Regions from separate parts of the Pseudoalteromonas sp. AWH4_217 genome, predicted to be linked through region 2. Evidence: predicted binding sites of a transcription regulator. Region 2 holds the regulator's gene; the other holds the start of a gene.
The links. The regulator LexA, encoded in region 2, represses DNA repair genes until DNA is damaged. The targets are predictions, from matches to a motif close to TACTGTATNNNNATACAGTA.
Positions count from the first base shown of each region.

Region 1: ACXAH1_RS07895 (YebG family protein) is a predicted target of LexA. The motif match lies at 1,088-1,107, and genes of this name have one in related genera.

Region 1 is NZ_JBSWYM010000005.1:238,806-242,116, forward strand. Features, by position in the region: gene ACXAH1_RS07890 (amino acid aminotransferase) at 1-684, shown strand, start outside; gene ACXAH1_RS07895 (YebG family protein) at 760-1,071, opposite strand; gene ACXAH1_RS07900 (ComEA family DNA-binding protein) at 1,456-1,749, shown strand; gene ACXAH1_RS07905 (hypothetical protein) at 1,757-2,719, opposite strand; gene ACXAH1_RS07910 (TonB-dependent receptor) at 2,729-3,311, opposite strand, start outside.
Region 2 is NZ_JBSWYM010000023.1:31-3,341, reverse strand. Features, by position in the region: gene ctaD (cytochrome c oxidase subunit I) at 1-405, opposite strand, end outside; gene coxB (cytochrome c oxidase subunit II) at 402-1,514, opposite strand; gene lexA (transcriptional repressor LexA) at 1,844-2,452, opposite strand; gene ACXAH1_RS21340 (hypothetical protein) at 2,609-2,794, opposite strand; gene ACXAH1_RS21335 (hypothetical protein) at 3,048-3,191, shown strand.

The DNA.
Region 1 (3,311 bases), on a different contig from region 2:
AAAGGTGATGTAGTACTGCTTCATGCGTGTTGTCATAACCCAAGTGGGATGGATTTAAACGCAGAACAATGGAAGACAGTTGCAGAGCTGGCCAAAGACGTGGGCTTTACACCACTGATTGATATCGCCTACCAAGGCTTTGGCAGTGGTCTGGAAGAAGATGCGCAGGGACTACGCCTGTTGGCTGCAACCGTTGACGAGCTGTTAATCTGCTCTTCATGTTCTAAGAATTTTGGTTTATACCGTGAGCGTATTGGGGCTTGTTCATTTATCGCTAAAGATGCTGCGGTTGCGGATGTGTCTAACTCAGTGTTACTGAGTGTTGTGCGTAGTATTTACTCTATGCCGCCGGCACATGGTGCAGACATTGTGAATACCATCCTGGGCAGTGAGGAATTGACTCAGGAATGGCACCAGGAACTGGCTGAAATGCGTGATCGAATTAACGGTCTACGCAGCTTGATCAAAGACAACCTGAATGCAAAAGGCACAGCGCAGGACTTCTCTTTCATTGAGTGCCAAAATGGTATGTTCTCATTCCTTGGTATAGATAAAGCACAAATTGACAGACTACGCGAAGAGTATTCAATTTACATTGTCGGCTCGAGCCGCGTAAACGTTGCAGGTGTAAGCAAAGATAACATCGATTACTTTGCAGATGCCGTTGCGACCGTGCTTAAATAAATTCAACTGAATTTAAAAAGCCAGTATTCTGTGAGAAAACTGGCTTTTTTTGTGACCTAATTAAGTCATTTGGTATCAGGCTTGTTTGATTGCCGTGACCTTATCATCGTCACCTTTTTTACCGGCTGGCTTTTCTTCGTTGTCTTTCTTTGACGGCACTTTAGTGCCTTTTAGAATAGCCATAAAGTCGTCTTTTTGTTTGGCAATTTCAAGTGCCAGCGATTCAACTTGCTGCTCACTAAGCGGAACGTCCACTTTCTCTAACATGCCTTCAAGCGCTTCTGCAACATCCAGCATTTTATCATAAGCATCAGCCTCTTTTTTGCTGGTAAATGTCATACGCTCTACTCCATTTCTTTCTACCACATACTTTACGATAACCGCCATGATCACTCTCCACGAACACTGTTTTTATATACAGTAACTTGTCTCGTTAATAATTACAACTGATAAAGCACTATTATGCATTAGTATGGCCCATCTGTACCTAGGCATCCTTCATTTACATTCTTTAGTTGCTGGCATAAATACCTGAACTCTGAGAATGTGGGCTGCTCAACTTGTACAGCCATATTACGACTAGGCCGCCAGCAAAAAGTTCGTGTTCGTTCAGAGGTTGAGTTGCTATTTTTAGTTCTGTATGAAAAAAAAGCAACTGAAAAACGCAGACATAATTTTGACATAATTGATGATGTTTACTTTATTTTAACTGTGCATATACATTGATGTGAACGCACAAAGAAATGGAATCTAAACTTGAGGGATCTGATTATGAATATCAAAACACTTTTAGCTACATTGGCATTGTCCGCCGCACTTCCGGTTATGGCTCAACCAGAGCAAGCGCCTGCACAGACACAGCAAGTTGCTGATGCTGTGGTAAATGTAAACCGTGCCACCGTTGAGGAGTTGATACGCTTACCTGGTATTGGCCAGAAAAAAGCCGAAGCCATTATTCGCTCACGAGAGGAAGCGGGTGATTTTCAGGATATGGACGCGCTTTTGCGGGTTAACGGGATAGGTGTCAACATGCTTGCCAAGCTAAAAGGAAAGGTCGCATTTTAGCATAGACTCAGTGTTGTTTGTTCATCTCCAGGAGCGGCTCAGGCTGCTCTTTTTTAATGTCGATATTATTTTGTGTCATCTGATAATAACCCAGCGCTTTGGCTATCTGCTGTTCGATTTGCTTCCTGAAATAAGCTCTTTCTGCGTTTGGTAAGTAACGCAGGTGCAGCGCTAAAAAGTCCTCTTGTTGGTACAAATGACTCAGTGCTTCATTGACGGTTTTAAGGAACTGCCTGGACTCTGGGGTGTCTGAACATGCAATGTGGCCGAGTACAAACGGCGGGTTGTTGGCGATTTCCAGGCTATGCACCTGATTGAGTGTCAACTGGCTGGCATAGCGTTGCATCGTGGTTGGATAGGTAAGAATAAAACTGGCTCTGCCTCTTTCGAACATAGTGACAGTGGCTTTGTAACTGTCTCCGCCCGGGCGTCGGATCAATTGTGCTTTGTCTATTTGGCCTAGTTGCACATCAAGATAATCTCCATAAGAGCGTTGAGCTTCCGTCAGTAAAGTGGTTCTCGGGTGAGCTTTTAATAACGCATTGAGCTCGGTCAGCTGCCCTTGAGCATTGAGAAAAGGGGATAATTCAATGTTTAATGGCAAAAAATATAGCCGATGACTGGGATATAGGTGTACCGGTAAGCTGAACAGATATTGTTTTGCTCTGCGTTGCGTTTTGATCCGGTTTAGTGCACAAAAAGGCAAGGTACTTTGCAGTAACTGATCAATACGGGTGCCCGGTGCCAGCAACAGAGGTGGACGGATAAACCCCGGTGTTTTTTGCGCAATGTAGTCAAAAACTAGGTTATTGGAGTCAGTTGATATATCCAGCGCCTGATCTGAAAACACCATCTTGATATCTAACGGATCATCACTGAGCAACTGAAGCTGAGCCGCTGCTGCAGAGCACAGGCTGATGCTCAGGAACATCACAGTGATAAACAGAAGGGGGTTAGTATTTGTCATCATATTCGGTCTTTAAAACTGGTATCTCAGGGACAGACCCCACTCTCTGGGCGGGGCCAGGTAATGCTCTGCGACACCAAATACTTCAGTGAAGTCATTCCCGCCAATGAGTATGCGCTTATCCATAAGGTTGCGAACAAACAGGGCAACCTCCATCTGCTCAGTGACTGCATGGCTGACACGTGCATTAACTAAAGCAAAGCTACCCTGTGCACCAAGCTCTGTATTAAAGACATCGTTATAGGTTTTACTGCGAAATGCCCAGTCCAGACCAAATTTAATCGGAGCACTAAGACTGGCATTCGACCAGTGATAACGCACCCCCAATGCTGCTGTCCAGCGAGGTGAGCGCATGAGTTTACTGTCTGTTGTAACTTGTGTGGCCGTGCCTACAGAGTCAAATTGTGCATCGGTGTAAGACAGATTACCTGAAAAACGCCAGTCGTGTGCGGGAAGCGCCTCGAAACTGACTTCAATGCCCTGAATACTGGTTTCGCCCACGTTGTCGATGAAGATCTCAAGCCCCGCGTCGGTAGACTGACCACCTCGCAGCTGCATGGCTTTGTGTTGCATATCAAACGCTGCCAGACTGAGC
Region 2 (3,311 bases):
TGCGAGCAGAATAAGAAAAGCAAATGGCAAGATCCAAAAGCTCCAGTTATTCATGCGTGGCAGTGCCATATCGGGTGCACCTATCATCATAGGTACCATCCAGTTTGCTAGGCCTGTAAAGGCAGGCATAACAGCACCAAACACCATGATCAAACCATGCACTGTGGTCATTTGATTAAAAAAGTGTGGATCAACAAGCTGTAACCCTGGCTGGAACAATTCAGCCCGAATGACCATAGCCATACCGCCGCCGATTAGGAACATCAGTAAAGAAAAGAGTAAATACAAAGAGCCTATATCTTTATGGTTAGTCGTAAAAAGCCAACGCTTAATTCCGGTTGCCGGGCCGTGGTGACCATGGTCATGCTCTTGCTCAAGAGCAGCCTGCTGTGTACTCGAAGTCATTTGGCTTCCTCCTGTTTGCCGTCAAGGTAGGCTTGTATTTGACTAGGTTGGATGACTTCCCCGGTATCATTCCCCCAGCTATTTCTTTTAAAAGTGATAACTCCCGCAACTTCTTTTAACGATAGTTGCTTCGCAAACGCTTGCATTGCTGTGCCAGGACGCCCTTCCATAATAATTTCAATATGTGCCTGTAAATCCCCGGTTACCATAGCGCTCCCCTTTAATGCAGGAAACACACCTTGCAGACCGAGCCCTGTAGGTTGATGACACGCCGCACAATAGGCCATGTAAACACGTTCCCCTGTAGCCATAAGCTCTTCTTTACTAAGCGTTTGGTCAAGTAAGGCAGCCTCTTGCTCAGCAGCAAGTGCTCTTTGTGCTTTTTCATTGGCAAGCCATTCCTGAAACTCTGCTTCAGGTTTGGCTTCTACAACGACAGGCATGAACCCATGATCTTTACCGCACAACTCAGCACACTGACCACGATAGGTACCGGGCTCATTCACATTAGTCCAGGCCTCGTTAATAAACCCCGGGTTTGCGTCCTTTTTAACTGCAAAATCAGGTACCCACCAAGAATGAATTACATCATCAGAGGTCAATAAGAAACGTACTTTCTTGCCTGTAGGAATGACCAGAGGTTTATCAACCTCAAGCAAATAATTTTCTGTTTTGCTCTGCATATTATCAATCTGCGCTCTCGGCGTAGACATAAGAGAATAGAAGTCCACATCATGGCCTAAGTACTCATAGTGCCACTTCCATTGTGAGCCAGTTACTTTAATGGTTAGGTCGGCCTTATCGGTATCTTCCATCGCAATTAATGTTTTTGTTGCAGGCACCGCCATTGCAACCAAAATTAAAAACGGAATAGCAGTCCAGAGGATCTCGACTTTAGTGCTTTCGTGAAATTGCGCAGGTTCGGCACCTTTAGAGCGTCGATGATGGATCAGAGCCCAAAACATGACGGAGAAGACAATCAGCCCAATCACACAGCAGATCCAGAATATGGTCATGTGTAATTGATATACCTGATTGCTAATGTCAGTAACACCGGTACGCATGTTGTAGTCACTTGCGAACGTGAACGTACTGACAAGTAAACACATCGCAATTGTGATGAGTTTGGCTATTTTCATTAGACGTCTCCCTCAATTGCTTCAAGTGTGAGAAGCAACGGTTCTTATTATCGGATGACTGTCATTTCACTTGGGTTATCCCATGAGTACTGCACGACCATTTAACAACTAGTCAAAATTTAACCGTTTAGCAAGTTTTTATCTGACGCTGATTTTGATTTCTATGGGAGGGAAATATTTGAAAAATAGCTGTTTGTTAGGATTCACTCATACGCTGCAGCACTTAGGATGGCTGAGTATAAGTGTTTACAAGACGTAAAATTCGCCCGACTTGCGTTGCGCCGGGCGGGAGGAAATATTTAAATATCACTGCGAATCACGCCGACGGCCAGGCCCTCGATAGAGAAGTTCTGTTGTTCCAGATCCACTTCAATAGGAGAGAAATCTTCATTTTCAGCATGTAAGTATACTTTCTTACCTAACTTCTCAAAACGCTTAACTGTTACATCTTCCTCAACCCGAGCAACGACAACCTGTCCGTTATTCACAACCTGAGTACGGTGTACTGCCAATAGATCTCCATCCATAATTCCAATGTTCTTCATACTCATACCATTGACTCTTAATAAGTAGTCTGCGGCAGGATGAAACATAGCAGGGTCGACTGAACAATGACTTTCAATATGTTCTTGTGCAAGTATCGGCTCGCCTGCGGCAACTCGACCGATTAAAGGCAAACCCAGTTGCTCAGGCTCGTCCTCAACTAAGCGAATGCCTCGACTTGCACCTGGTACCATTTCGATTACGCCTTTTTTGGCCAATGCTTTCAAGTGCTCTTCTGCAGCATTTGCACTGCGAAACCCAAGCGAATCCGCGATCTCTGCTCGAGTCGGCGGCATGCCAGTATCCTTAATGAAAACTTTTATAAGTTCAAAAACTTGCTCTTGTCGTTTTGTAAGTGGTCGCATATAACTGGTTTTCCATACAGTGCATTTACTGTGAGTATATACAGTTATCATTTTTTCGCAACGGTTAATCGTCTCTAACCTGAAAACGAAGTTTAGTCACACATTTAAATCTGTTTGCTATTAGATACAACCCTATTCTTCGTTCATTGTGCGCCGTCAATGATTCAGCTGCCACCCTGAACGAGCAACGTTTGCAACAACAACTCCTCCGTCATCCCGCACCCGATGCGGGAGCTGTTTAAACCGGTTTTTCAGTGCTGAGTAGGTTTGCTCCGGTGTATTTGTCATGCCTACGAAATAGCCTTGCAGCAGTGGCTTCAGGCTCACCCTGCTCTGCCACACCTCCAACAACTCCGTCGTCATCCCACACTGGATACGGGATCCATTTAAACCAGCTTTTCAGTGCTGAGTAGGTTTGTTTCAGTGTACTTGTTGTATGGGCGGTGTGGTCTGTTAGCAAATCCCGCATCAAGTGCGCTAGTGTAGACCTGTTTGAATGGAGAAATGTCGGTGTTCTCAACTAAAAAACCTTTAGGCTAAAACGCAAAAAAGCCCGACTCTTTCGAATCGGGTTTTGATGTACAAGGAGGTACGAATGTCGATGAGATTCATGGATGAATTAAGTGCAAAGTACAATGACAGCGAGCAACGCGAGTGCATTTACTTTGCGCAAGGTGAAATAAGCCATTCTAGAGAACGCAGACCTATTCACCATCCACCCACCTTCATGAACGAATAGACAACGCCATTCTGTCTACATCTTTTTAAATCGCACATAGCAAAAAACCCGCTGCATTTCTGCAACGGGTTTGACGTACATGGAAGTACTAATGTCGATGATATTCATGGATGAATGTCT